One region of the Stenotrophomonas sp. GW821-FHT09E08 genome, then DNA from elsewhere that is predicted to be linked to it. Evidence: predicted binding sites of a transcription regulator. Region 1 holds the regulator's gene; each other region holds the start of a gene.
The links. The regulator FliA, encoded in region 1, starts transcription of late flagellar genes. The targets are predictions, from matches to a motif close to TAAAGTTTNNCNNNCNNNGGCCGATAA.
Positions count from the first base shown of each region.

Region 2: AC07M7_RS01345 (methyl-accepting chemotaxis protein) is a predicted target of FliA. The motif match lies at 7,092-7,118, and genes of this name have one in related genera.
Region 3: AC07M7_RS09810 (methyl-accepting chemotaxis protein) is a predicted target of FliA. The motif match lies at 5,273-5,299, and genes of this name have one in related genera.

Region 1 covers NZ_JBWKOO010000008.1:121,110-131,103, forward strand. Annotated here, with positions in the region: gene flhF (flagellar biosynthesis GTPase FlhF) at 1-1,531, shown strand, start outside; gene AC07M7_RS12330 (MinD/ParA family ATP-binding protein) at 1,518-2,405, shown strand; gene AC07M7_RS12335 (RNA polymerase sigma factor FliA) at 2,402-3,145, shown strand; gene cheY (chemotaxis response regulator CheY) at 3,203-3,595, shown strand; gene AC07M7_RS12345 (protein phosphatase CheZ) at 3,595-4,200, shown strand; gene AC07M7_RS12350 (chemotaxis protein CheA) at 4,203-6,032, shown strand; gene AC07M7_RS12355 (flagellar motor protein) at 6,134-6,874, shown strand; gene motD (flagellar motor protein MotD) at 6,876-7,892, shown strand; gene AC07M7_RS12365 (ParA family protein) at 7,897-8,679, shown strand; gene AC07M7_RS12370 (chemotaxis protein CheW) at 8,676-9,935, shown strand.
Region 2 covers NZ_JBWKOO010000001.1:285,991-295,984, reverse strand. Annotated here, with positions in the region: gene AC07M7_RS01370 (catalase) at 1-1,046, opposite strand, end outside; gene mutS (DNA mismatch repair protein MutS) at 1,241-3,796, opposite strand; gene AC07M7_RS01360 (O-antigen ligase family protein) at 4,147-5,424, shown strand; gene AC07M7_RS01355 (glycosyltransferase family protein) at 5,424-6,416, shown strand; gene AC07M7_RS01350 (barstar family protein) at 6,444-6,836, opposite strand; gene AC07M7_RS01345 (methyl-accepting chemotaxis protein) at 7,150-9,372, shown strand; gene AC07M7_RS01340 (glycine zipper 2TM domain-containing protein) at 9,540-9,908, shown strand.
Region 3 covers NZ_JBWKOO010000006.1:43,570-53,563, forward strand. Annotated here, with positions in the region: gene AC07M7_RS09780 (TetR/AcrR family transcriptional regulator) at 5-634, opposite strand; gene AC07M7_RS09785 (MFS transporter) at 760-2,232, shown strand; gene AC07M7_RS09790 (KGG domain-containing protein) at 2,244-2,546, opposite strand; gene AC07M7_RS09795 (MarR family transcriptional regulator) at 2,790-3,254, opposite strand; gene AC07M7_RS09800 (S41 family peptidase) at 3,304-4,215, shown strand; gene AC07M7_RS09805 (NAD-dependent epimerase/dehydratase family protein) at 4,314-5,207, shown strand; gene AC07M7_RS09810 (methyl-accepting chemotaxis protein) at 5,418-7,949, shown strand; gene AC07M7_RS09815 (DUF2628 domain-containing protein) at 8,046-8,432, opposite strand; gene AC07M7_RS09820 (hypothetical protein) at 8,650-8,820, shown strand; gene AC07M7_RS09825 (TonB-dependent receptor domain-containing protein) at 8,881-9,994, opposite strand, start outside.

The DNA of each region.
Region 1 (9,994 bases):
CATCGAGATCGTTGCCGCCGCCAACTACGACGAGAGCGCCGTGCAGCGTGCACTGGAAGCCTCGCGTCGTGACATCGCCCCGCCGCCGGCACCAAAGCCGCGCAATGCCGCCGACGCGGTGATCGCTGCAGTGACCCGTCGCCGCAGTGCCACCCCGGCACCGGAACCGGTGGCTGCGACCACCTCGGCCGTTGCCGCGCTGGCCCGCGCCGCCGTTGGTGCCACCGGCCGCACCCTGGACAGCGCCGACGAGATCGTGCCGACCCGCGGCAGCACCGGCTTCGCCGCCACCCTGGCGCGTGCTGCCGTCAACGAACCGGCGCGTGCGGAACAGGCCTTCGGCCCGTTCGCAGACGCCGTCGCCGGCGCTGTCGCTGCACCCGCCGTGATCATCCCGGCCAACCGTGCGCGCTTCCAGATCGATCCGCCGCATGCCGAGCATCAGCAAAGCCCGGCCCCGGCCGTGGCGGTGCAGCCGCCGCCGCTGCCGCTGCCGGCCAGCGTTGTGGCCGACGCGCAGTCGCAGACCTTCGCCGACGAACCGTCGATGGCGGACGCAACCATCGACACCGCCCCGGAACCGACCCTTGCACCAGCCCCGGTGCTGACCGTGGTCGCCCAGGACGATGCCGAGATCCGACAGCTGCGCCAGGAAGTGGCCGGCATGCGCCAGGTGATCGAGCGCGAGATGAACCGCTTCACCGACGAGCGCCTGCGTGGCTGCCCGGTGCGCGCCACTGCACTGGACCTGATGGACGAGTACGGCTTCGACGCCGGCCTGGCCCGCGACGTGGCCATGCAGATCCCGCTGGAGACCGATGCGCACCGCGGCCGCGGCCTGATGCTCGGGCTGATCTCGCGCAAGCTGCCGATCGCCCCGGTCGACCCGCTGGAGGAAGGCGGCGTGATCGCTCTCGTCGGCCCGACCGGCGCCGGCAAGACCACCACCATCGCCAAGCTGGCCTCGCGCTTCGCCGAGAAGCACGCCCCGCGTGACGTGGCCCTGGTCACCACCGACACCACCCGCATCGGTGCGCGTGAGCAGCTGTACGGCTACGGCCGCCAGCTCGGCATCGCGGTGCACGAGGCCAACAGCGGCACCGACCTGGACCAGCTGCTGGAACGCTTGAAGGACTACAAGCTGGTACTGATCGACACCGCCGGCCTGGGCCCGCGCGACCGCGCCCTGGCCGCCCAGCTGCAGTGGCTGCGTGCCGCCCGCCAGGTACGCACCCTGCTGGTGCTGCCGGCCAACACCAGCTTCGGCGACATGGACGAGGTGGTCCGCCGCTTCGGCGCGGCCAACCTGCAGGGCCTGGTGCTGAGCAAGCTGGACGAGACCGGCCGCTTCGGCAACGCCCTGTCGGTGGCCGTGGACCACGCCCTGCCGATCACCTGGGTGACCGACGGCCAGGACGTTCCGGAGGACCTGCACCGGGCCAGTGCAGCCAATCTCGTACTTCGCCTTGAAGATTTGCGCCGCGCGGCCGATATGCCCTGCAACCCGGAGTTGAACCATGCCGTCGCGTGAGTACGCCAAGCTGACCAAGACCTTCCCGCTGTCGGCCACCCGCAGCGAGCCGCTCGGCCCTGTGCGCACCATTGCGGTCACTGGCGGCAAGGGCGGCGTGGGCAAGACGAATGTGTCCGCCAACCTGGCCGTGGCGCTGGCCGGCATGGGCAAGCGCACGCTGCTGCTGGACGCCGACCTCGGCCTGGCCAACATCGACGTGATCCTGGGACTGAACCCCACCTTTACCCTGGCCGACTTGGTCGCCGGCCGCTGCTCGCTGGATGACGTCATCGTCGAAGGCCCGAACGGCGTGCTGGTGGTCCCGGCCGCGTCCGGCCGCCGCCACATGGCCGAGCTGGCCCCGGCCGAGCACGTCGGCCTGGTCAACGTGTTCTCCGAGCTGGAACGCGAGCTGGACATCATGGTGGTGGACACCGCCGCCGGCATCAACGATGGCGTACTGACCTTCTGCCAGGCCGCACAGGACACCGTGGTGGTGGTCTGTGACGAGCCGGCCTCGATCACCGACGCCTACGCACTGATCAAGGTGCTGTCGCGCGAGCGTGGCGTGGACCGCGTCCAGGTGGTGGCCAACATGGTGCGCGACCCCAACGAGGGCCGCGTGCTGTACGAAAAGCTGACCCGTGTCTGCGAGAAGTTCCTCGCCGATGTCTCGCTGAACTACCTCGGCTGCGTTCCGCAGGACGATTGGCTGCGCCTGTCGGTGCAGCGCCAGCAGCCGGTGGTGAAGGCCTATCCGTCCAGCCCGGCCGCGCTGGCGATCACCGAGATCGCGCGCCGTACCGCGCGCTGGCAGGCGCCGACCGAACCGCGTGGCGGCGTCGAATTCTTCCTCGAACGCATCCTCAAGCAGCGTGGGGTGACGGCATGAAAGGCGCAGCCCAGTACAGGGAAGTGCAGCGCTCGGCGGCGAACGAAGTCATCGCCCAGCATTCGGACCTGGTGCGGCGCATCGCCCACCATCTGGCTGCGCGCCTACCCGCCAGCGTCGAGGTCGATGACCTGATCCAGGCCGGCATGATGGGCCTGATCGAAGCCTCGCGCAGCTACGACGCCGACCAGGGCGCCTCGTTCGAGACCTATGCGTCGATCCGCATCCGCGGCTCGATGATCGACGAGATCCGCCGTGGCGACTGGGTGCCCCGCTCAGTGCACCGCCGCGCTCGTGATGCCGCCGCCACCATCCGCCGCCTGGAGCAGAGCAGCGGCCGCGCCGCCAGCGCCACCGAAGTGGCCGCGGCGATGGAAATGCCGCTGCCCGAATACCTGCGGCTGATGGAAGACGCCGCACGTGGCCAGGTGCTGAGCCTGGAGTCGCGCATCGAAGACCAGGGCGAGCTGGACACCGTCACCCAGGGCGGCCCGACCCCGCAGCAGGTACTGGAACGCGGCGAGTTCGGCCGCGAGCTGGGCAAGGCGATCGGCCACCTGCCCGAGCGCGAGCAGCTGGTGCTGTCGCTCTACTACGAGCAGGAGCTGAACCTGAAGGAGATCGGCGCGGTGCTTGGCGTAAGTGAATCGCGGGTCTGCCAGATCCACGGCCAGGCAGTGCTGCGCCTGCGTGGTCGACTGAAGATTTTCGAGGCGGCGGACGCCGGCCTCGAAGAATGAACATGCCCGAGGCGGCTGCCCCCGGCCGCCCGGACTGAACAACAAAGGAACTCTGCTTTGAACAAGAACATGCGCATCCTGATCGTCGACGACTTCTCGACCATGCGTCGGATCGTCAAGAACCTGCTGGGCGATCTGGGCTTCACCAATACCGCCGAAGCCGAGGACGGGCATGCCGCGCTGTCGCTGCTGCAGAGCCAGCCGTTCGATTTCGTGGTCACCGACTGGAACATGCCGGTGATGACCGGCATCGAACTGCTCAAGGCGATCCGCGCCGATGCCAAGCTGAAGACACTGCCGGTGCTGATGGTGACGGCCGAAGCCAAGCGCGAGCAGATCATCGAAGCCGCCCAGAGCGGCGTGAACGGCTACATCATCAAGCCGTTCACCGCGCAGACCCTGGAAGAGAAGCTCGGCAAGATCTTCGAACGCCTGGCGGCCAGCGCCTGATGGATACCACGGTCGACAGGAACGCCCTCGCCCTGCGCCTTCAGGAAGCCCTGGACGCACTCGAGTCCGGTGACGAAGCCGCGTGGCGGCAGCGCATCGACGGGCTGGTCGCACTGCGCACGCAGCCGATGATGAGCGGCCTTTCGCGGCTGGCCCGCGAGCTGGGACAGGCGCTGGGTGAGCTGCCGACCGTGCCTGACGAAGCCGGCGAACTGGACGACGCCTGCGCGCGCCTGGACCACGTGGTGGCGATGACCGAACAGGCCACCCACCGCACCCTGGACCTGGCCGAGGAATGCCGCAGCCTGACCGAACAGCTGCGCGCCGAAGGCCTGCAGCCTGGCCAGGACGCGCAGCTCGAGCGCATCCGCCATAACCTGACCGAGATCGCTCTGACCCAGAGCTACCAGGACCTGACCGGGCAGATCATCCGTCGCGTGGTCGGCATCGTGCGCCGCGTGCACGAAGGCTTCGGCGCACTCGGCCTGCCGCCGGAACAGCATCGCTCCGACCCGGAACTGGCCGGGCCGGCACTGAAGGGACTGGACCGCCACGCGGTCTCGCAGAACGACGCCGACGACCTGTTGTCGGATCTGGGGCTGTAAGCATGAGCGCGGTATCCGACGACATCACTGCCGATTTCATCATCGAGGCGCAGGAAATCCTGGATCGCCTGGGCGAACAGCTGGTGTCGCTGGAGCAGGCACCCCAGGACGGCGACCAGCTCAATGCGGTGTTCCGCGGCTACCACACGCTGAAGGGTGGCGCCGGCTTCCTTGGCGTGACGGCCATGGTTGAACTGTGCCACGCCGCCGAAGAAGCCCTCGGCGCCGCGCGCGCCGGCCAGGCGGTGCTGCAGGCCCACCATTTCGATGCCGCCCAGCAATCGCTGGATTACCTGCAGTCGATGCTGGATGCAGTGTCCTCGGGTACCGAACCGGGCTACGCGCCCCCCGAGCTGATCGCGCAGTTCGATGTACACGGTGGCGCCACCGCCCCGGCGGCCGCCGCTGCGCCCGCCACCGGTGGCAGTGACCTGATCACCGACGATGAGTTCGAGGCCCTGCTCGACCAGCTGCACGGCGGCAATGCCCCGACCGCGGTCGCACCGGCGAAGAAGGCCGACGACGGCCTGATCAGCGAAGACGAGTTCGAAGCCCTGCTCGACCAGCTGCACGGTGGCGCCGCACCCGGCACCAAACCGGTCGCCGCGGTGCCGGCGGCACCGCCCGCGCCACGCCCAGCCGCACCCGCACCCGCACCGGCGGCCAAGCCGCCCGCCAAGCCACTGGCCGAAGCCGAGCACACCGTGCGCGTGGATACCAAGCGCCTGGATGCGATCGTCAACCTGATCGGCGAACTGGTGCTGTCACGCAATCGCTTGAAGACCCTGCGTGCGCGCCTGCGCGACGAGGAGCTGGACCGTGCGGTATCCACGCTGGACATCGCCACCGCACGCCTGCAGTCGGCGGTGATGCGTACCCGCATGCAGCCGGTGGGCAAGGTGTTCTCGCGCTTCCCCAAGGTCGCCCGCGACGTTGCCCGCTCGCTGAAGAAGGAAGTGGACCTTGAGCTGATCGGCGCCGAGACCGAGCTCGACCGCAACCTGGTCGAAGCCCTGGCCGACCCGCTGGTGCATCTGGTCCGCAACGCCATCGACCATGGCGTGGAAACGCCCGAGCTGCGTGAAGCCCAGGGCAAGCCTCGGATGGGCCACGTGCGCCTGTCGGCCCAGCAGGAAGGCGACTACGTCAGCATCGAAGTACAGGACGATGGCGCCGGCATCGATCCGGAAAAGCTGCGCGCGAAGGCACGCGAGAAGGGCCTGATCGATCCGGAAGCCGCTGCCCGCCTGAGCAGCGAGGAATGCCTGCACCTGGTGTTCCTGCCCGGCTTCTCGACCAAGCAGCAGGTCACGGATATCTCCGGCCGTGGTGTCGGCATGGACGTGGTGCAGTCGCGCATCCGCGAACTGAGCGGCCAGATCCAGATCCAGTCGGAACTGGGCCGCGGCAGTCGCTTCCTGATCCGCGTGCCGCTGACCCTGGCGATCCTGCCGACCCTGCTGGTGCAGGCCGGCGAGGACGTCTACGCCTTGCCGCTGGCACGCGTGATGGAAGTGCTGCACGCCCCGCGCACCTCGCTGGGCTGGTTCGATGGACGTGCCGTGCTCGACCGCCGCTCGCATACCCTGGCGCTGGTCGATCTTCGCCAGTGGCTGGATGTGACGCCGGCCGCCTCGCCGCTGCTGACCATCGTCGTGCTGCAGGCCGGTGAAGCCCGGTTCGGCCTGGTCGTGGACCAGGTGCGAGGGCGCGAGGAAGTGGTCATCAAACCCTTGCCCAAGGCGCTGCGTGGCCTGGCTGGTTATGCCGGTGCAACCTTGATCGGCGATGGTCGCATGGCCCTGATCCTGGACGTGGACGGACTGCGCTGAAGCCCGGCGGGCCATGCCCGGCGACCCGAAAACTGTGACTACCGTCTGTACACGACCTCCCGGTGTCTCAAGTCCCATTCACACAAGCCGATACCGGACCCATGGATAGACTCAGCCTCATTGGACTCTTTCTCGCCCTGGCCTCGCTGGTCGGCGGCAGCATCCTCAAGGGCGCCGGCCTGGCGTCGCTGTGGTCGCCTGCCGCGTTCGTGATCGTCATCGTCGGTACCGTCGCCGCGATCCTGCTGCACACCTCGCCGGCCGTGTTCAAGCACGCCTTCAAGATCGTGCGCTGGGTCGTGCGACCGCCGCACAGCGACCGCCGCGAACTGATCCAGCAGATTGTCGAATGGAGCAACATCGCACGCCGCCAGGGCCTGCTTGGCCTGGAAGCACAGGTGGAAGCACAGCAGGACCCGTTCCTGCGCAAGGGACTGCAGCTGCTGGTGGACGGCGTCGAGCCCGAATCAATCCGGCACATGCTGGAAATCGAACTGGGAAGCCAGGAGCACCAGGACCAGGCCGGCGCCAAGGTCTTCGAGGCGATGGGCATCTATGCGCCCACGCTGGGCATCATCGGCGCCGTGCTCGGCCTGATCGCGGTGATGAAGAATCTCGCCGACCCGAGCAAGCTCGGCCATGGCATCGCCGCCGCGTTCACCGCCACCATCTACGGCATCGCCTCGGCCAACCTGCTGTTCCTGCCGATCGCCGCCAAGCTCAAGAGTGTGATCTCGCACAACACCCGTGATCGCGAAATGGTCATCGAAGGCCTGATTTCGATCGCCCAGGGCGAGAACCCGCGCAACATCGAAACCAACCTCTCCGGCTTCCTGCACTGACATGGCCCGCCGCAAGCACCACGAAGAGCACGCCAACCATGAAGCATGGGCAATCCCCTATGCCGACCTGATGACGCTGCTGCTCGCCTTCTTCGTGGTCATGTACGCGATCTCCTCGGTCAACGAGGGCAAGTACCGGATCATGGCCGACGCGCTCACCGATGCCTTCGGTGGCGCGCCGCGCACCATCAATCCGGTGCAGGTCGGCAACAAGCAGGTGCAGGGCGGCGGCTGGGACAGTCCCTCAGTGATCAAGTCCGGCACCAAGATCGGGCCCTCGGCGCCTGCGCCGTCGCACGACCCGACGCTGCTGCCATCGATGGCCTCGCAGATGCGCATGCCCGTGTCGGTGCACAACCAGGAACAGATCGCGCGCGCCGAGCGCCAGCTCAGCAGCATCGCCGACCGTCTGACCGCCGCGCTGGCGCCGCTGATCGACCGCGGCATGATCAGCGTGCGTCGCACCGAGCTGTGGATCGAAGTCGAGATCAACAGCGACATCCTGTTCCCGACCGGCTCGGCCGCGCTGGACGTGCACGCGCGGCAGACCCTGGCCAGCCTGGCCGACGTACTGCGCGATGTACCCAACAGCGTGCGCGTGGAAGGCCATACCGACAACGTGCCGATCGCCACCGCCACCTTCCCGTCCAACTGGGAACTGTCCGCCGGTCGCGCTGCCAGCGTGGTGCACCTGTTCGCCGACCAGGGCGTGCAGCCCTCGCGACTGGCGATGGTCGGCTACGGCCAGTTCCGCCCGCGCGAAGAAAACGACAGCGCGCAGGGTCGCAACCGCAACCGCCGGGTGATGGTCATCATCCTGGCCGATACCACCCACGCAATCGATCCGCTGGGCCAGCGCCTGAACGCCGCAACCGGCGGTGCCAACAGCACCGACACCGAACAAGCCGCCGCAACTCCGGCTACCGCCCCCACCTCCCCCATCGCACCGGTGAAGTTGCCGCCGGTGCCGGCTGGCAGCCGTGTCGGCGCCGCCGTTCCCCCGGCAATGAAGGAGTAAACCGATGCGCATCTGGGCAGTCGCCAACCAGAAGGGCGGAGTCGGCAAGACCACTACCACCCTCGCCCTCGGCCGTGGCCTGGCTGCAATGGGCCACCGCGTGCTGCTGATCGACCTCGATCCGCATGCCTCGCTCAGCCGTGCCTTCGGCGTACCGGTGGATCCACCGCCGGCCGGCGTGCTGGAACTGTTCGGTGCGCCGCCGGTCGATCTGTCCAGCCTGTGCCACGCCAGCAGCATCCACGGCCTGGACTACGTCTGTGCGCAGTCGGCGCTGGCCACGCTGGAGCGGCGCAGCGCCAACCAGCCCGGCCTCGGCCTGGCTCTGCAGAACGCGCTTGCCCGCCATCAGGGACAGCACGACTACATCCTGCTGGACTGCGCGCCGACCCTCGGCCTGCTGATGATCAATGCACTGGCTGCGGCCGACCGCCTGATCATCCCGACCCAGGCCGAACCGCTGGCGCTGCATGGACTGGACGGCATGGTCCGCACCGGCGAGATGGTCGAGCGTTCGCGCCGCCGGCCGTTGCCGATCTCGATCCTGCCAACCCTGTTCGATCGCCGCACCCGCGCCGGCAACGAGTCGCTGCGCACCATGCAGGACCGTCATGGCACACGCGTATGGGAAGACGCGATTCCGATCGACACTCGCATCAGCAATGCCGCCGGCCTGACCCTGCCGAGCGTCGGCGAGGACTACCCGGGCCGCGGCCTGGCTGCGTACCGTCGCGCCCTCAACTGGATCCTCGGCGAGGATGCCCGCGCCCTGGAGCAGGCCGCATGAACAGCACCGGCGTACTGGACGACTATCTGGACGAGCTGTTGGGCGAGGCGATCGCTGTGGCGCCACCCGTCGCGCCGCCGGGTAATGCCGGGGCACGCCCAGCGAGCACAGCGGCACCGGAACGCGAACCGACCTGGGATGACCTGCCAGCCGAAGTGATCTACGAAACTGAAGCCGTCACCGTTGCCCCTGCCGTGGACGACGCCGCGCTGGAAGCCGCCTTCGAGGCCGCCTCTGCACCGGGTAGCGCCGGGCCACGCCCTGCGAGCGCAGCGGAACCGGAGCGCGAGCCCACCTGGGACGACCTGCCGGCCGAAGTGATCTACGAGACCGAAGCCGTCGCCGCTACCCCTGCAATGGACGACGCCGCACTGCAAGCCGCTTTCGAGGCTGCTGCTACATCGGCCTCCACCACGCAACGCGAGCCGACCTGGGATGACCTGCCGGACGAAGTGATCCACGAGACCGCTCCTGCGCCGGCTGCGGCCACCGCAAAGGCCGGCCCGGAGCCGACTTGGGACGATCTGCCCGATGAAGTGATCTACGAGACCGATCCTGCCGACAGCCATCGCCTCGCCCACACCGACAGCCCCGGCCTGCAGGCCGCATTCGAGGCGGCCTCCGGTGGCGAGGACGTGGCCACGCCACCACCCGCCACGGTTGCAGCACTGGCGCCTGCACCACGCCCCACCCCTGCACCGGCTGCAGCAGCACCGCCACCGCGCGTGGCGGTAGACGCTCCCGCTGGCAATCGACCTGGCACCTGGCAGGAACTGCAGGCGCAGGCACACCGCCCGGCCAGCAGCCCGCATCCGCAGAACCGCCGCGCCGGCGAGCGCACCTCGCGCTGGCTGCGCCTGCGTTGTGGTGCCCAGGCCTATGCACTGGAACTGCTGAAGGTGCAGGAAGTGGTCCTGCCGGTACCGTTGCTGCCGTTGCGCGGTACCGCCCCGGCCATGCTGGGGATAATGAACCTGCGCGGCCAGGTGGTGCCGGTAATGGACCTGGGCCTGCACCTGGGTGCAACCGCTGCCGAGGACGACGCACAGACCCGCATCGTGGTGCTGGAGGAAAACGGCGAGACCATCGGCCTGCGCGTGTCGGCAGTGGAAGATGTCGCCAACCTCACCGATTCGCAGATCGAGCCGCCTGATACGGCGCGCATCTGCCAGATTTCCAATGATCTGTTCCGTGGCGTTGCCCGGGTCAGCCAGCGGCCGATGATCCTGCTCGATGCCACGCAGCTGTTGAGCTGAGTCGGCGTTCCGCGCCGCCGCGTTGCCTGTCGGGGACGGCAGGTGCCGATGCGCAGCAT
Region 2 (9,994 bases), on a different contig from region 1:
TGCTCCACGTCCTGGTACCAGTTGACCGGGTTGCGGTTCAGTTCGAACTGGCCCACTTCGATCAGCGGGTAGTCGCTCTTCGGCCACACCTTGGTCAGGTCGAACGGATGCACGCGGTAGGTTTCCGCGTCCAGCTCCGGCATGACCTGGATGAACAGCTTCCACTTCGGGAAGTCGCCCTTCTCGATCGCGGCGAACAGGTCGCGGCCGTGGCTTTCGCGGTCATGGCCGACCAGGATCTGTGCCTGCGCGTCGGTCAGCGATTCGATGCCTTGCTGGCTGACGAAATGGAACTTGACCCAGAAGCGTTCGCTGTCGGCATTGGTGAAGCTGTAGGTATGCGAGCCGAAGCCGTGCATGTGGCGGAAGCTGCGCGGGATGCCGCGGTCGCTCATCACCACGGTCACCTGCAGCAGGGCTTCGGGCAGCAGCGTCCAGAAGTCCCAGTTGTTGCGCGCGCTGCGCAGGTTGGTGTGCGGGTCGCGCTTGACCGCCTTGTTGAGGTCGGCGAACTTGCGCGGGTCGCGCAGGAAGAACACCGGGGTGTTGTTGCCGACCAGGTCCCAGTTGCCTTCTTCGGTGTAGAACTTCAGCGCGAAGCCGCGGATGTCGCGCTCGGCGTCGGCGGCACCGCGCTCGCCGGCTACCGTGGTGAAGCGGGCGAACATCTCGGTCTGCTTGCCGACCTTCTCGAACAGCCTGGCGCGGGTGTACTTGCTGATGTCGTGGGTGACAGTGAAGGTGCCGAACGCGCCCGAGCCCTTGGCGTGCATGCGGCGCTCGGGAATGATCTCGCGGTTGAGGTTGGCCAGCTTTTCCAGCAGCCAGACGTCTTCCATCAACAGCGGGCCACGCGGGCCGGCGGTCTTGCTGTTCTGGTTGTCCACCACCGGTGCGCCGAAGGCCGTGGTCATCGGCGTGACCGGATCATCACCATGCTTCTGCTTCGGCGTGGTGCTCAGCTCGCGCTGCTGCTGGGCGCCTTCCTCAGGCGACGGGGCGCTGTGGTAAGGGCACTTGGCGTTGTTGTTGTCGGACTGGCTCATCGGCTGGCTCCTGGTGGCGGTGAAGACGTGGGAGAAACATCTTCACTCGACTTTAGCTATGGCCAGATGAAATGAATAATCGAATGATTCATTCAGGTTGATAGATTCTGTCAATTGGAACGCAGAATCAGATTTGCGCAACCTTTCGATGGGCCTCCCGCAAGGCGGCGGGAGGCCATGGGCGTGCGCTGCGGTTACAGCAGCGCCTTCAACCGGTACAACGCTTCCAGCGCCTGCTTCGGGGTCAGTTCGTCGGGGTCGATCGCGGCCAGTGCTTCCTGTGCCTTGCTCGACGGTACCGCGAACAGGCCGAATTGCTGCGGTGCATCCAGCGCCTGCGGCGCCAGCTCGGCGGCATGGCTTTCACCGCCGCGCTGCTCCAGCTCGGCCAGGCGGCGCCGTGCCTGCGCCACGGTGGCGCGCGGCAGACCGGCCAGCGCGGCCACCTGCAGGCCGAAGCTGCGGTTGGCCGGGCCATCCTTCACCGCATGCATGAACACCAGCGCCTCACCGTGCTCGACCGCATCCAGGTGCACGTTGGCGATGCCGCTGCGGCCGCCTTCGTGCTGCTCGTCGGCCAATGCGGTCAGTTCGAAGTAGTGGGTCGCGAACAGCGTGTAGCAGCGGTTCTCATAGGCGAGGTGGCGCGCCACGGCATCGGCCAGGGCCAGCCCGTCGTAGGTGGAGGTGCCACGACCGATCTCGTCCATCAGCACCAGCGAATGCGCGGTGGCGTGATGCAGGATGTAGCTGGTCTCGGCCATCTCGACCATGAAGGTCGACTGCCCGCGTGCCAGATCATCACCGGCGCCGATGCGGGTGAGGATACGGTCGATGGGGCCGATCAGCGCACGGCTGGCCGGCACGAAGCTGCCGATGTGGGCCAGCAGCACGATCAGCGCGTTCTGCCGCATGTAGGTCGATTTACCACCCATGTTCGGGCCGGTGATGACCAGCATGCGACGGTCCGGATGCAGGTCCAGGTCGTTCGGTTCGAACGGCTGCTCGCGCACCGCCTCGACTACCGGGTGGCGGCCACGCTCGATCTTCAGGCAGGGCTCGGCCTGCAGTTCCGGGCGTGCCCAGTCCAGAGACTGCGCGCGTTCGGCGAAGCCGGCCAGCACGTCCAGTTCGCTCAGCGCGGCAGCACACTGCTTCAGCGGTTCCAGCTGCCCGCCGAGGGTATCCAGCAGCTGCTCGTACAGGTACTTCTCGCGCGACAGCGAACGGTCGCGCGCGGACAGCACCTTGTCCTCGAAAGCCTTCAGCTCTTCGGTGATGTAGCGCTCGGCATTGGTCAGCGTCTGCCGGCGGGTGTAGTGCACCGGGGCACGATCGGACTGGCCCTTGCTGATTTCGATGTAGTAGCCGTGCACGCGGTTGTAGCCCACCTTCAGGGTGGCAATACCGCTGCTTTCGCGCTCGCGTGCTTCCAGGTCGATCAGGAACTGGTCGGCATGGGTGGACAGGCGGCGCAGTTCGTCCAGCTCGGCATCGAAGCCGTCGGCCAGCACGCCACCATCGCTCAGCTTCAGCGGCGGCATCTCGGCGATGGCGCTGGCCAGCAGGTGCGCGCATTCGTCGTGCTCGCCGAGTGCGGCGTGCAGGGCCTGCAGGCGCGGCGAATCCAGCGGTGCCAGCACGTCGCGCACGGCTGGCAGCAGGCCCAGGCCATCACGCAGGGTAGAGAAGTCGCGGGGGCGCGCCGAGCGCAGGGCGACGCGGGTGAGGATGCGTTCGAGATCGCCGAGGCGACGGAACTGCTCGCGGATGTCAGCATCGCTGCCGCGGTCGATCAGCGTTTCCACTGCGTGGTGGCGCTGTACCAGTACCTCGCGCAGGCGCAGCGGGCGATGCAGCCAGCGCCGCAGCAGGCGTCCGCCCATCGGCGTCACCGTGCTGTCGAGCACGCCCAGCAGGGTGTTGCGGGTATCGCCGTCTACGCGCGTGTCCAGTTCCAGATGGCGGCGTGTTGCTGCATTCATCGCGATCGCTTCGCCGGCGGTTTCCATCGCGATGGAGGTCAGGTGCGGCAGGCGCTGCTTCTGGGTTTCCTCCACATAGCCGAGCAGGGCGCTGGCTGCTGCAGTGGCGCGGGGCTTGTCATCGATGCCGAAGCCGCTCAGATCATGCAGCTTGAAGAAGGCCAGCAGCTGGCGGCGCCCGCTGTCGGCGTCGAACAGCCACGGTGCGCGGCGGCGCACGCCGGTACGCTGGCGCAGGAATTCCGGCCAGTTTTCCTCGTCGGGCACCAGCAGTTCGGCCGGTTCCAGCCGTGCCAGCTCGGCTTCCAGTGCGTCGTCGGTTTCCACTTCGTTGACCAGGAAGCGGCCACCGGCCAGGTCGGCCCACGCCAGGCCGTAACCCTGCTTGCTGCGCGACAGCGCCATCAGCAGGGTGTCGCGGCGTTCATCCAGCAGGGCCTCGTCGGTGACCGTGCCGGGGGTGACGATGCGCACCACCTTGCGTTCGACCAGGCCCTTGGCCAGGGCCGGGTCGCCGATCTGTTCACAAATCGCCACCGATTCGCCCAGTGCCACCAGCCGTGCCAGGTAGCCTTCGTAGGCATGCACGGGTACGCCGGCCATCGGGATCGGCGCGCCGCCGGAGCTGCCGCGCTGGGTCAGGGTGATGTCCAGCAGCCGTGCCGCCTTGCGGGCGTCATCGTAGAACAGCTCGTAGAAGTCACCCATGCGGAAGAACAGCAGCAGGTCCGGATGGTCGGACTTGGCCGCGAAGAACTGCTTCATCAGCGGGGTGTGGTCCTTGGACGCCTTGGCGTTGCTGGTGTTGTCTTTTGTATCAGTCACTTGGGGCGTTTCGCGTCTTGGGCAGGGCGTCGGGGCGTGGCCATGCGACCACGGCCGGCAGGGCCGTTAGTGTAGCGACCTGGGGCGGTCGGTGATCCGCAGCGTCGGTGGTCCGGGCAGGGCCGTTGGCCGGGCTGTCTGCAGGCCAACGCCACACGCCCATACACCTGTGGTTTGGTTGATTTCCGTAGGCCCCCACGGTAGTGTCAGCCCCGGCGATTTCCGCCAAACGGCCTCCATGGAAACCGGGGCAACTCATCCCCGGGCGGGCGTTGATGGAAAGAACAAGCATGACTGCAGCCAGCACGGCCGCCGAACCTCGTTACACTTGGCGTACCGTCCTGCTCAGCATTCTGGTCGCCCTTGTCCCGCTTGCCGGATCCGCACCCTACAACCTGCTGAAGGCGGTGCTGCTGCTGGCCCTGCTGGTCACCGGCGTGGTCCTGATCCGCCGCCAGCCCGATGTCCGCCTGCGCTACCGCATCGCCCGGTTCATCGTGATCGTCTGCTTGCTGCGCCTGGCCTATGCCTTCTACAGCATCGGCTGGCACGGGCTGCGCTGGAACGAACTGGACCTTCCGGCACAGACACTGATCTACCTGGGCACGGCCGCGGTATTCGCCACCGCCCTGGACTGGCGCCTGATCTGGAAGATCTTCGCGTTGTCGACCCTGATCTTCGGTGGCTCGTGCATCGTGCAGCACCACATGATGGGGCTGGAACGCGCACATGGTTTCAGCGGTGGCGAGTGGACGGCCATCGAGTTCACCATGGTCACGCTGTGCATGGCGCTGTTTTCGGTCATCCGGCTGATCCAGCCGAACGTCCATCCGGCCGAGCGCTGGCTGCACGGCATCGCCATCGCGGTGGGCGTCTACGGTTCGATCCTGGCGCAGAGCCGGGGGCCGATCCTGGCGTTCATTCCCGCGATGTTGATGGTGATCGCCGTGCACGTCCGGCGCACCCGTCGCTGGCGCGGCGCGCTGGCCTTTGTCGGTGCGCTGGTCATCGGCGTGGCCGGTGCCACCACCATGCTGAACCATCAGGTCATCCAGCGCTTCGGTGAGGTCAGTGGCGAAATCTCCGGTTTCAGCCAGGAGAACGAGGTCGGCTCGGTCCGCGAGCGCATTGCCATGTGGGGCGTGGCGGTCGACGCCTTCGCGGAGCACCCGTTGGCCGGTGTTGGCCTGAACCAGTTCGGCACCTATGCACGCGAAGGTATCGCCCGCGGCGAGGTCTCCGACTCGATCGTACGTTACAACCACCCGCACAACGAATACCTGGAAGCGGCGGCGACCGGAGGTGTGCCGCTGTTGGTGATCATGCTGCTGATCTTCATCCTGCCCGGCATCCACTTCGCGCGACGTCTCGGCCATGCCGATGAGACGACCGCGATGATCGCCACCGCAGGACTTGCCGTGGTCATTGTCTACGCACTCTCGGCGTTCACGGACAACGTGTTCTACCGGGCGATGCCGCATTCGTTCTATTTCTACCTGGTGCTGGGCTTCATGCTGGCGACCGCATTGCCTGCGCGCAACCTGCACCGGGAAGGGAGTGCCCGCTGATGGCACATATCCATCTGCTGGCCGCCGACAACCAGCGTGGCCTGTCCCATGACATCCAGGTGATCGAGCGCTCGCTGCAGCAGCTGGGGCACGAGGTGACCGTCAGCCGTCTGGATGCAGTGCGCAATGGCGGCGCCTGGAAGCTGCGCGGGATGCGCCTGCGCAGGCTGCTGGCCTCGTGGCTGAGCCTGGGCCGGAAGCCGGCACGGTTCGACATCAACATCTCGCTGGAGCATGTCCGGCCGGCAAGCTTCGGCCTGGCGAAGGTCAACCTGCTGATTCCGAATCCGGAATGGGTGTCTGCACGCAGCCTGCGCATCCTGCCGCGGTTCGATGCACTGCTGACCAAGACCGAAGAAGCCACGCGCATCTTCAATGCGCTTGGCCTGCGCGCGCTGGAGGTCGGCTTCTGCAGTCGTGACCGTCACGACCCTTCGGTACCGCGCAAGCCGCGCAGCTTCCTGCATGCAGCTGGTGCCAGTCGCATGAAGGGCACGGCAACGCTGGTCGAGGTCTGGAAGCGCCATCCGGAGTGGCCGTTGCTGACCGTCCTGCGGAGTGGTCCTTCGGACGAGGACGAGGGCGGTGCCGCGAACCTGCGGATCGTCCGCGAGCGCCTGCCCGATGAGGAAGTGCAGCGCCTGCAGAACGAACATGCGTTCCACCTGTGCCTGTCGCAGACGGAAGGCTGGGGCCACTACCTGGTGGAGGCGATGAGCTGTGCGGCGGTGGTGATCACCTGCGATGGCGCGCCGATGAACCAGATGATCGACGACAGTCGTGGCATCCTCGTTGCTGCCCATGAGGGCCAGCCCTGCCACCTGTCCAGGACCTGGCACGTGGACGAGGCGGCGCTGGAACAGGCCATCGAGCGTGCCTTGGCGATGGATGCGCTGGAGTGGAGCCGTTTGGGCGCGGATGCGCGCGCGTGGCATCTGGCCAGCGAGGTCGCGTTCCCGAAGCGGCTGGGTGAGGCCCTGGCCAAGCTCTGAGGCGAACACGCTGTGGTTGGTGCGTGCTCAGGCGGGGACCAGCGTGACCTGCGGGTGGCCGTTGAAGATCTCCATCACGATCTCGAAGTAGGTCTGTCCCTGGCCCTGTTGCAGCGCCGCCAGCTGGTCGGCGATCACCGCGGTGTTGAAGGTGCCGGCCTGATCGAGTTTTGACTGCAGCCAGGCCTGGGTGGTCCCGCGGCCCAGTGCTTCGCGGCTGTGCTCGATGTCGCGCCACACAACCGTGGTGGAGGCATGACCAGCGAGAGCGCCGTAGCCACCCCACAGCAGATCATCCAACGCGTCCAGGCTGGGTCCCAGCTGCCAGTCTTCGTCGGCCATGAACACGCGATTGATTTCCACGTAGAGACTGGCGATGTCGTTGATGGACGCGCCTTCGATGTGCAGGATCCGGGTCATCTGCCGACTGTAGCCGTCCCGGGCGTCGCCATGCCATGACATGCCCGGTCCGGGACAGTTCTGTCATGTGCAGATAATCCAGGGTCATCGTGCACAGGGTGTGGCGTGATTATGGCGTTAAATCCATGTGATTTTCATCGGGCGCTGGCGTGTCAGCGGTATTCGATAAATGATATGGCGCCATTATCCGCTTCCTTATTTTCTGACTACCTGCACAGTTTCATGTATTTGGATCGGTCCATATATAAAGTCCCGTAAAGTTTCCCGTCGCTGCGCCGCCATCGAACGTACGGCCACGATCAAGGGAATTGAGATGCTTGCCTTACGTAATCTCCGTGTGGGATCCCGGCTTGGCGCCGGCTTCGGTCTGCTGCTGCTGTTCATCATGGCCATCGTCGGCCTCGTGCTGTATGGAAATCACCTGAAGTCCGCCCAGTTCGAGAAAGTGGTGGACGTCAACATGGTGAAGATGCGTTTGTTGAATGACATGCTTGATACCAACAACGCGGTGCTGATGCATCGCCGCCTGATGGTGATCAAGCGTGGTGACGAGTTCGACAAGGATTACCAGCGTGCCCAGGAGTTGTCGCGGACCTATGACGGTATCTGGGCCAAGTACATCAAGATTCCGCGTGATGCTACCGGCGATACCCTGGTCGCACGCATCGAGGCCGCCCGCAAGGCCACCGATGCGTCAACCCAGCAACTGCATGAGCGCATGAAGTCCGGGGATTTTGATGGCGCAGCGAAGGAGCTGCTGGCCGAGCACGGATTGGCAACGGCCTGGAATGAATCCATTTCGGCCCTGCTGCGCCATCAGGAAACGCTGACCGAACGCAGCCGCGAAGAGTACCGCGCAACCGAATCGTGGACCGGCACGCTATCGATCGCGTTCGGGGCACTGAGCCTGTTGCTGGGCACGTTGGCGGCCTGGGCGATCACCCGCAGCCTGACCCGCCCGCTGGAAGGAGCGGTGAAGTTGGCCGATGGCATCGCCAATGGCCGTCTGGACAGCAGCATCGACGCCACCGGCAATGACGAGGTGACCCAGCTGCTGAAGTCGATGCAGCGCATGCAGGCACAGTTGCAGTCGGTGATGGCGGCACAGGGCGAGCTGGCCCGCCAGCACGATGCCGGCAGCCTCAGCTACCGCATGGATGAAAGCGCGTTCCCCGGCGACTACGGGCGCATGGTGCACGAGACCAATGCGCTGGTCGGCTCGCACGTGCAGGTGCAGAACCGCTTGATCGAGGTGATGAAGCACTACGCGCGTGGCGACCTGTCGGTGGACATGGATCCATTGCCCGGCGAGAAGGCGGCGATCACCCAGGCGATGGATGAGACCAAGAGCAGCCTGTCGGCGATCAACAGCGAGATCCGCCGCTTGGCAACCGCCGCTGCGGCAGGTGACTTCAGCCTGCGTGGTGACGAGGATCGCTTCGCCTACGATTTCCGCGACATGGTGGCGGGGCTCAATCGCCTGATGCAGACCACCGACGAGAACCTGGTACAGGTCTCGACCCTGCTGCAGGCCATCTCGCGCGGTGACCTGACCGTGCGCATGCAGGGCGATTTCCATGGTGTGTTCGCGCGCATGCGTGATGACTGCAATGCCACGGTCGATCAGCTCAAGCAGATCGTCGGTCGCATCCAGGCCAGTGCATCCAGCATCAACCTTGCGGCAGGTGAGATCGCCTCGGGCAACACCGACCTGTCGCGGCGTACCGAGCAGCAGGCGGCGAACCTGGAAGAGACGGCGGCATCGATGGAGGAGCTGACCTCCACCGTGAAGCAGAATGCCGAGCATGCACGCCAGGCCAACCAGCTCGCCATCGGCGCGCATGGTGTCGCCTCGCAGGGCGGCGAGGTGGTCGGCCAGGTGGTCACCACGATGACGGCCATCGAGGCGTCGTCGAAGAAGATCGCTGAGATCATCTCGGTCATCGACGGTATCGCGTTCCAGACCAATATCCTGGCGTTGAACGCCGCGGTGGAAGCCGCGCGTGCCGGCGAGCAGGGCAGGGGGTTTGCGGTGGTTGCCAGCGAGGTACGCACACTGGCGCAGCGTTCGGCAGGCGCGGCCAAGGAGATCAAGGGCCTGATCGAAGACTCGGTCGGCAAGGTCGCCGACGGATCGGCCCTGGTCCGCCAGGCCGGCACCACGATGGGTGAGATCGTGGCCTCCGTGCAGCGGGTGACCGACATCATGGCCGACATCTCCGCCGCCTCGCAGGAGCAGAGCTCGGGTATCGAGCAGGTCAACCAGGCGGTGGTGCAGATGGACGAGACCACCCAGCAGAACGCGGCCCTGGTGGAAGAAGCGAGCGCCGCCGCACGCTCGATGGAGGAGCAGTCCAACCTGCTGGCCGAGGCGGTATCGGTATTCCGCACCGGCGCAGTGACGGCCGCAGCTGCGGTACGCCCGGCCTTGGCTGCAGTGGCTGCCACCGTTACCCCGGTGCGCCGTTCTGCACCGCTGTCGCCACGCATCGAACCGACGCTGGCGGCCAATGCGGGCGGCTGGGAAGAGTTCTAGCAGGGTTGAAATGCCGGCAGGGAGACGGCGCCCATCGCGATGGCTGATCGTGATGGGCGCGGATTTTCTTCCTGAACGGGTGATGGCCGATGAAGTGGCGGACACATGCATTTCACTTCCGGTTGCCAACCGCGGGAGGAAACTTGTGCCATACCGGACCTCAGGAGATGGCCATGAAGACTTCGACCCGATTGCTTGTGCTGGGCACGCTGCTGGCGGCATCGTCCGTTGCCGGCGCACAGACCTACGGACCACGTGATGAAGGACGCAAGTTCAATGACGGCAGCCGCGTGGTCTGCAAGAACGTGGAAGTGCAGCGCAACTCGCGCGACCCGAACCGCATCACGGGTACCGCGACTGGCGCCGTGATCGGTGGCCTGCTCGGCAACCAGGTCGGCGGCGGCAACGGCAAGAAGCTGGCCACCGTGGCAGGGGCCGTCGCCGGTGGTGCGGCGGGCCGACAGATCCAGGGCAACAGCCAGCAGAAGAATGGTGATCGCGTGGTCGAACGCCGCTGCGAGCGCGTCTACCGCTGATTGATCGACCCGTCACCCCTTCCACACTGCAGTACTCGGACGCCGGCCCCACGCCGGCGTTCGTCGTTATGCAAAAAGGGGACGGA
Region 3 (9,994 bases), on a different contig from region 1:
CCTCTCAGCGGCGTTTGCCACCACGCGCCGAGGCGGGCGAGATGCCGACCATGCGCAGGCAATCGGCCACCACCGCCGCGATGAAGGCGTCTGCATCCTGGGCCGGTGCCGCGATCAGGTCGTCGGTGGCGCCGTGTACGCCAGCATAGATCAACGATGCGGTGACCTGCGGTGCCGGCAACTGCCACAGGCCGGCGGCGATGCCCGCCTCGAGGATCTCCCGCAGCTGCTTCTGGATCGCATTGCGTTCGGCATTGCCGCGCTGGTGATGGTGGTGGTTGGCGAACACCACGTCGTGCAGCGCATGGGTACGCACGTAGAGCTCGATGTTGGCGCGGATCCAGGCGCGCAGGCGTGCCACGCCATCGTGGGCGGGCTGCTGCTGCACGGCGAGATCCACCCCATCCATGAACTGCCGCGTATAGCGCTGCGCCAGCGCCTGCAGGATTTCGGTGCGCGAGGCGAAGTAGGTATAGAAGGTGCCCTTGGCCACGTCGGCGGCAGCGACGATGTCGCTGATGGTGGTCGCTTCCACGCCCTGCGACAGGAATAGCGCCTGCGCGGCGTCCATCAGTTCTTCCTGGCGGGTTTCGGCGGGCTTGGTGCGGGGCCTGGCGACAGCTGGGGTCTGCATGGTGGGCGTGATCCGGGTGCGGCGGCCACCATTCTAGCTGCCCTGCGCAGGCGACTGACCGTCAGTCATTGACCGACGGTCAGTCAGTGGATACGATGCGCGCACATCCTCCGCGGGATCCGTACATGCATCGCTTCCAACGACCGGCCCTGGTGCTGGCGGCTTATCTCGGCACGTTCCTCGCCTCGCTGGACATCAGCATCGTCAACGTCGCCCTGCCGACCCTGCAGCAGGCATTGCGGACCGACATGGCCGGCCTGCAGTGGGTGATCAACGCCTATGCGATCGCGCTGTCAGCGCTGATGCTGTCGGCCGGTCCGCTCGGTGACCGCTATGGCCATCGGCGGATGTGGCTGCTCAGCGTGGCGACCTTCACTCTCGGCTCGTTGCTCTGCGCCTGTGCCGGCAGCCTGTCGATGCTGGTGGCCGGGCGCGCGGTGCAGGGCGTCGCGGGCGCGCTGTTGATTCCCAGCGCGATGCCGATTCTCAGTCATGCCTTTCCTGATCCGCGCCAGCGTGCACGTGCGATCGGCGGCTGGTCGGCGTTCAGTGCGTTGGCCCTGGTGCTTGGGCCGCTGCTGGGCGGGGTACTGGTACAGCGAGCCGGTTGGCCGAGCATCTTCCTGATCAACCTGCCGCTGGGCCTGCTGGCGCTCGTGCTGGGGGCCTGGGCCATTCCAGAGCGGCGGCATCCGCAGCACGCTGCACTGGATCCGGCCGGGCAGATGCTCAGCATCGTTGCCCTGGGCGCGCTCAGCTACGGCCTGATCGCGATCGGCGAGCGTGGTCTGCTGGCCCCGTTGACGCTGCTGGCGTTGGGCGTCGCAGCCGCGGGGTTGATCCTGTTCGGCGTCGTCGAACGCCTGGTGGCACGCCCACTGCTGCCCCTCGACCTGTTCGCCAGCCGCCGCTTCGGCATGCTCAACCTGGCTTCGTTCGTGCTGGGCTTCACCGCCTATGCCAGCCTCTTCTGCCTGTCGCTGTTCTTCCAGCAGGCGCAGGGCCATGGTGCGGCGCTGGCGGGAACGCAGCTGGTCCCGCAGTTCCTGCTGATGGGCGCGGTGTCGCTGCTGTTCGGCCGGCTGGTCACCCATATCGGCCTGCCCACCGCACTGGTATTGGGTTATGCCCTGACCGGGGTGTCGCTGTTGGCGATGACCACGTTCGAACCGGATACGTCGCGCTGGCACGCCAATGCACTGCTGATGCTGCTTGGCGTTGGAATGGGCCTGGCGGTGCCGGCCACCGGCATGGCGGTCATGGCCAGCGTACCCCCCGAGCGCGCGGGTATTGCTTCGGCCACGATGAACGCATTGCGCCAGGCTGGCATGAGCCTGGGTATCGCCTTGCTGGGCAGCCTGATGAGTGTGCGAGCGGTGCAACAGTTCGCCAGCTCCGCACAGGCTGCCGGGCAGTCAGGGGTGGCCGAGCAGGCGCGCGCGCTGATCCTGCGGCACAACTCGATGGTGCCGACGCCGCAGATGCTGGCCTGGTATCGCAGCGCGATGGCCAGTGGCTTTGGCTGGGCGATGGCCGTGGCGGGTGCAATGGCGCTGCTGGCGGCCATCGGCCTGCAGCGGCAGCGGTTGCGGGACTGACTACGGGCTACTCATCCCTGCTGGCGCTTCGGGTCGTCCGCCAGGGTCGTGGACTGGCCCTGCTGCTGCTGCTGCCGCGTATTGGCGTGGCGCGCATGCCCGCCTTCGCGACCGATCGCAGCCATGTGCTGTCGATCACGGCTGATCGCTTCGCCGCCTTTGCGACCCGCGACGCGCGCTTCAGCAGGACTGAACTCATGTGCGTTGCCGGACGCATGCGCAGCGCGTCCACCCTTGGCAGCGATCTCGCGCTGCTTGCCCTGGTCCATCGAGGCGAAACCCCGATTGGAGGTGCCGCGTTGCTGGTCAGCCATGTGAAATCTCCCGTTGCGTGGGTGTCGCCGCGTTCGACGACGGCGACCATCGTTGGCCATGGCACGCTAAGTCCAGGTCGCCATCTTCAGGGTCGCTTTCACCTGGCCTGCGCATCCGGTTGACGGTGATGCCCATTCAGGCTGGCGCCGCCTCGAATGGATGCACCTACGGGGCTGGATCGCCATGCGGATAACCACGGGGTGCTCGAGGTTCCGCAGCGAAGGCCGGATGGCGAGGCAGCGTCAGCGCATGCGCCCATCGCGCAGGCGCTGCGCGAAGGGCCGCTGCTCAAGCGCTTGTAGTGTGTCGCGCAGCACCTGCTCCAACGACTGCCCGAGATCGACGTCCAGGCTGCGTGCCGCGCGCGCCGTCGCCTGCCACTGCGCCTGCAGCGCCGGCAGCGACTGTAGTGCATGCAGGCTCAGTTGCAGGATGCGCTCGCGACTGTCTTCGCCGACGGCGGTGTGCAGCCAGCCGTCGCGCACCATCGCTGAAACCGTCTGGCTGAGCGCCGAATGGCTGAGCCCGCAGGCCAGCGCCAGGTCCTTGATACGGCAGGGCCCCTGCGCCATCAGCGTGCGCAGCACCGGCGTGTAACGCGGCCGGTAGTCCAGTTGCAGATCGCGATAGGCCTGCTCGACGGCCGGGTCGAGCTGATCAAGAAGAGCACGTAGCAGGGTGCCCAGGGTGGCATGTTGGAGATCCATGGTCGTGATGATATATAAGCACTTACATATCATCAATGCGGGGTGGGGCATGGCGGTTTCGTGGATGCTTGGCGCGCTGCTGGCAGCCTCCTGCCCTGCACAGGAGGCGGTGCTGCAGGCGGCGGCCACGGCCATACAGGCGCAGTACCTGGACGCGGCGGAAGGTGCCCGCATCGCCGATGCCCTGCGTGGTTGGTCGAACGGACAGCGCTACGCCGATACGTGTGCGGATCCGAAGGCCTTCAGCTTGCGCCTGAACCAGGACCTGGACGTATTCAATGGCCATTTCCACGTCGAGCGGGTGGATGCCAGCGCCGGACAGGACGATTGGCTGATGGCCTGGCGCGCCGACGCCCGCAGCAACGGTGCCGGCGTGCGCGAGGTAAAGGTGCTGGAGGGCAATATCGGTTACCTGCGGCTGAGCACTTTCTATCCGCTCGACCTGGCCAGGCCGAAGCTGTCTGCTGCCTTCATCCTGCTGGCCGACACCGATGGGCTGGTGCTGGATCTGCGCCAGAACGGCGGCGGTGATGACGGCAGCGCCGACCTGCTGGTGCGTACCTTGCTGGATGCGAACATCACCCAGGTGCAGGCACTGGAGCAGCGTGGCCGACGTACCCCGGTGCCGTTGCCACCGGCGAGCCTGCCGGCGTACCTGAAGCCGCTGGTGGTACTGATCGACCGCCGCACTGGCTCGGCTGCCGAATATGTCGCCTTTTCGTTGCAGGCGCTGGGTCGCGCGCGCATCGTTGGCAGCCGCAGTGGCGGTGCCGCACATATGTTCGATGATCCTGTGCTGCTGCCGGATGGCTATCAGATCAGCATTCCGGACCGGCAACCGATCAATCTCCGCACCGGTGGCAACTGGGAGCGCACCGGTGTCAGGCCCGACGTCGCCGGTGGTGACGATCCACTGTTCGTCGCCCGTCAGTTGTTGGCCATGCTGGCGTCGTCAAGATGAACGCACAATTGCAACCATGCCCTATCGCAGACGACATGCAGCGTGCCTAGAATCGATGCATCCCGGTAGTTCCCGGGCGCTTCGAGTGAATGGACTCAATGAAGATTCTGTTGACCGGCAGTTCCGGGCGGATCGGGCGCGCGATCTTCGGCGCGTTGGCGGCGGCCCATGAAGTGGTGGGGCTGGATCGCAGTCCGTTCGCCACTACGCGCATCATTGCCGATGTCACCGATCGTCAAGCGGTCACGCGGGCGGTGCAGGGTGTCGACGCGGTCATCCATACCGCGGCGCTGCATGCCCCGCACGTCGGGCTGGTGCCGGATGCGGTGTTCCAGCAGATCAACGTGGACGCCACCGCACACCTGCTGCAGGCCGCGCGCGAGGCCGGTGCACGGCGCTTCGTGCTGACCAGCACCACCGCCCTGTACGGTCACGCGGTGGTGGCCGGCGGCTGCCGCTGGATCGACGAGGACACCGAGCCCCTGCCGCGCACCATCTACCATCGCACCAAGCTGCAGGCAGAGGCCCTGGCCGAAGCTGCAACCGCGCCGGATTTCAGTGTGCGCGTGCTGCGCATGGGCCGTTGCTTCCCGGAACCGCCCGAGCGCATGGCGATGTTCCGCCTGCACCGTGGCATCGACGCACGCGACGTGGCCAGCGCGCACGCCGCGCTGCTGCTGGATGAAGGCGCTGCCTTCGCCCGCTATCTCGCCTGTGCACCGACCCCGTTCCGGCGCGAGGACTGCCTGGAGCTGGCCACCCAGCCGCGCAACGTGCTGGCCCGGCGCGCGCCACAGCTGCTGGCCGAGTTCGAACGCCGCCGTTGGCCGTTGCCGCTGAGCATCGATCGCGTCTACGACAGTGCCCGTATGCGGCGGGCGTTGGGGTGGCAGCCGCGCTTCGGCCCGGACGATGTCTTGCAGCAGTACGCGGCTGGCAGCATCGAAGTGCTGCCGCGGGCGGAATGGATCAAGGACCGCGTGGCCGAATAGGGCGGCAGCAGGGCGGGTTCCTGACCCGACCCTGAGTACGTTCAGCAATGTGCAGAACGGCCGCCTCAACCTCGTTGACGGGCGGCCGCTAACCCGGTGCGCTTCCTGTGCTGGGCCCGGCCCGGCGACCGGTGGCCTGCGCGATGGATCGCGCGCCTGCGCGGTGCCCTCGCGGTGCCGGTCGTCCTGAACTGCCTTGCGGATCCTTCCATGCCTTCTTCCCGCTCCGTCGCCGCCCGCCGCCCGGGCAGCATCGCCCACAAGCTGATGCTCGGCACCGCCGTGATCGCGCTGCTGTGCTTCGGCCTGACCGCGTTCCTGATCTATCGCCAGGCCAGCGCCAGCCTGGTCAATGCCTCGCGCCAGACCATGGCCAGCGAAGCCACCGCCGAGGCACGCCAGGTCGCGGCCGACCTCGGCACGGCTTTCGCCAGCAACGATGCCATGGTTGAAAGCGTGCTGGCCCAGCGTGCCCGTGGCGACGTGCCCGATCGCGCCAGCCTGGCGGCGGTGCTCGGCGAACAGCTGCGTACCCATCCGGAATGGCTGGGCAAGAGCACCATGTGGGAAGCTGATGCCTTCGATGGCAAGGATGCCGAGTTCGTCAACACCGAGGCGCACGATGCCACAGGTCGCTACATGAGCTACTGGGCCTGGCACGATGGCACGCCGCAGCAGTCGACGATGACCGACTACACCGAGACCGCCAGCGGCTCCGGCGACTGGTACATGGTACCCAGCCGCGACAAGCTTGCGAAGGTGAGCGAGCCCTACGCCTATGACATCGGCGGCCAGCAGGTGCTGATGAGCACGCTGAGTACGCCGATCGTCGAAAACGGTACGTTCCTCGGCGTGTTTACCGTCGACTTCTCGCTGGCCGCGCTGCAGAAGCACCTGGCCACGCTGAAGCCGATGGGCGCCGGCCGCGTCGAGCTGCTCTCGCCCAATGGCGTGGTGCTGGCTTCGGCCAATCCCGCTGAAATCGGCAAGCCGCGCAGCGATGCACTGACCAGCAGCATGCTGGCCGACATCGCCGCCGACCGCCGCTTCGAAGCCTTCACCCCGGATGCGGCCGGCAACGTGCGTGTGTACGTACCGCTGCGCGTGGGCGATGCCCCGCAGCGCTTCGCGCTGGGCGTGGTGATGCCGCATGCGGTGATCGTGGCAGAGGCGCGCCAGCTGCTGTGGCTGACCCTGCTGGTCGGTGTGGTGGCCGCCTTGACCCTCAGTGCGGGTGTCTACGTGCTGCTGCGCCGCCTGGCGATCAGGCCGCTGGCCGAAGCGGTGCGCGTAGCCGGCGATGTCGCCGCGGGCAAGCTGGACAGTGCGCTGCCGACGCGCAGCAATGACGAAGTGGGGCGCCTGCTGGAGGCGATGCAGGGCATGCGCGGCCAGCTGCAGTCGGTGATGGCCGCGCAGTCCGAAATGGCGCGTCGCCACGATGCCGGCGAGCTCAGCTACCGCATGGACGCCTCTGTATTCCCCGGCGAGTACGGCCGCATGGTGGCCGACAGCAACCAGCTGGTAGCCTCCAGCAATGCGGTCACCCAGCGCCTGGTCGAGGTGATGCAGCGCTACGCAGTGGGGGACCTCAGCGTGGACATGGAAGCATTGCCGGGCGAGAAGGCAGTGTTCAGCGCCGCGATGGCCACCACCAAGAGCAATCTGGCGGCGATCAACGATCAGATCCAGCAGCTGGCTGCTGCAGCCGCTGCCGGTGACTTCGCGGTGCGCGGCGACGCCCTGCGCTTCGACCACGATTTCCGCCGCATGGTCGAAACCCTCAATACCATGATGGAGGTCAGCGACCACAACCTGGCCGAGCTGTCGACGCTGCTGCGCGCGATCGCCGCCGGCGATCTGAGCGCGCGCATGCAGGGTGACTTCCATGGGGTGTTCGCGGTGATGCGCGACGATGCCAACAGCACCGTGCAGCAGCTGACCCGGATCGTTGGCCAGATCCAGCAGTCGGCCGCCAGCATCCGCCTGGCCGCCGGTGAGATTGCCGCCGGCAACAGTGACCTGTCACGCCGCACCGAGCAGCAGGCCGCGAATCTGGAAGAAACCGCCGCTTCGATGGAAGAACTGACCTCCACCGTGCGTCAGAACGCCGACCACGCGCTGCAGGCCAATACCCTGGCGGGCTCCGCTGCAGGTGTCGCCAGTGAAGGTGGCCAGGTGGTCAGCCAGGTGGTGCAGACCATGGAGCAGATCGAGGCCTCCTCGCAGCGCATTGCCGAGATCATTTCGGTGATCGATGGCATCGCCTTCCAGACCAACATCCTGGCACTGAACGCGGCAGTGGAGGCAGCACGCGCCGGTGAGCAGGGCCGTGGCTTCGCTGTGGTCGCCAGTGAAGTGCGCGCGCTGGCCCAGCGTTCGGCGGGTGCTGCCAAGGAGATCAAGGGGCTGATCGACGCATCGGTGGCACAGGTCGGTGCCGGAGCGCAGCTGGTACACGGCGCCGGACGCACCATGCAGGAGATCGTTGGCCAGGTCGGCCGGGTCAACGAGATCATGGCCGAGATCTCGGCGGCGTCGCGCGAGCAGTCGGCGGGCATCGAGCAGGTCAACCAGACCGTGGTGCAGATGGACGAGACCACCCAGCAGAACGCTGCGCTGGTGGAGGAAGCCAGCGCCGCAGCGCGGGCGATGGAAGAACAGGCCGAGCAGCTGGCGGTGGCGGTATCGCGCTTCCGGCTGCAGGCCGAGCCGGTAGCCGCGGCACGCTACGCGGCCTGAGCCGCGGCTGGCACAAATGAAGACGCCCGGCAAAAGCCGGGCGTCCTTGTTTCAGCTTGCTGGCATGCCGGAACCGGGTCCGGCAATCGCAATCGTTCAGAACATGCCTTCGAAGGGGTTCCAGCTGGCTTTGCCCTTCACCTGCTCCAGGTAGTAGCTGTAGTTGGTGCTGGCGGCGACCAGGAAGTTCATGGCAATGAACAGTGGACGCGCAACGACATCCGGCAGGAACAGGGAGACGATGCCCAGCACGATGCCGATGCCGATCACCACCAGCGCCTTGCGCCACATCCCCAGGATGAGCAGGTAGATGAAGCCGAAGAAGAACGCGAAGAAGTTGATGTTGATCTTCAGGCGGTCGCCGAAGGACAGCGCCTTCCAGGCGTGTTTGAATCCCGGCTCCTTGGGAGCACCGTGCTGCTGGAAGAAGTTGAAGCGGAACTGCCACTTCGGGCTGAAGCGGGTGAGGTCGACTGCGTTCATTGACGATTACGTCCTTGTAGGAAAACGATTACATGATACGAGGCCGCCGGTTCAGGAAACTACCCTCAACCGTCAAAAATGTGACGCGCCCAGCATGTGCAGGTCTGCGGCGGGGCGCCGCACCGTCACCCATCCGCCTTGTTTTTAGGATAGGGTGCGCAGTTCCGCCGCTGCCCCAGCTGAATCCGGGCAGCGGCGGGATGTCCATGGAGGTTGCATGACCACACCTGCTACACCGGAAAACGCACCGGGACCGGTGCTCCTGCCGACACCTGAAGTGGTGCAGGCACAACAACTGCTCGCACGCCAGCAACTGGCGGTGGCAATGGACCGTGCGCGCACGGCGGCCACGCAGAACGCGGCACCGGCCGCGCTGGAAAGCGAGTAACCCGCAACACCGCCGATCGCGCTGGCCAGCCGCCAGCGCGATCGCGGCGCGCGTCGCCGGTCAGAAGCGCGCGGTCATGCTCAGGAAGTAACTGCGCCCGGCCACGAAGTAGTCGGTGGAGCCTTCCGCGTACAGCTTCTTGTCGGCCAGGTTGCTGACGCCACCACGCAGGGTCAGTACCTCGTTGACGTTCCAGGCGGCGGTCAGGTCATACAGGGTGTAGGCCTTGAGGAAGGTCGTCGCCGTGCCGGTCTGCTTGCCGGTGTACTGCGCCGACAGGCTGCTGGAGAACGTCGTGTTGGGCGTCCAGTCCAGCGACGAGTAGCCCGAAAACTCCGGGGTATCGATCAGGTTCCTGCCGGTGGTCAGGTTCTTGGCTTCCTTCATCCAGGTCGCTGAGGTGCGCCAGCGCCAGTGCTCGCCGAAGCGGACGTTCAGGTTGCCTTCCATGCCACTGGTACGCGCGCGCTGCACGTTGCTCATGCGCGTCCACCAGATGCCGTTGAACTTGCCCAGCGGTGCGTATTCGATCTTGTTCCTGAAGTCGGTATGGAAATAGGTCAGGCCGGCATCGACCAGGTCGTTGTCGAAGCTGATGCCGATCTCGCGGTTGGTGCTGGTTTCCGGATCCAGGTCCGGATTGCCGGCCATGTAGCAGCCGCCACGGGTATAGCCCAGCGGGATCAGCGAGGTGCAGCCACGGCCACCGGACTGGGTGGCAGCGCTGGGCGAGTTCTCGGTCAGGCTGGGCGCACGGAAGCCCTTGGAGACGCCACCGCGGACCGTCCACTGTCCGGCCGGATGCCAGACCAGGTACGCACGCGGGCTGACGTGGCCGCCGAACTTCTCATGGTGGTCCAGGCGCGCGCCCAGGGTCAGGGCCAGCGTGCGGTGCAGCTTCAGCTCGTCCTCGACGAACAGCGCCCAGGTATCCACCTGCAGGTCGGAGCCGTTGACCGCGTTGCCTGCGTAGTCGATCGGCGCGCGGCCGATGGTGTCGGTGTTGGTCAGTTCCTGGCGCTTCCACTGGCCACCCACGGCGAACTGGTGTTCAACACCCAGGGTGAACGGCGTGGTCAGGCTGCCCTCGATGATCGTATCGGTAGCCTCGGAGCGGCCGGTGGCGCCGATGTCATTCTTGTACTCGGTCCAGTACGCGCTGATCTTCGAGTTG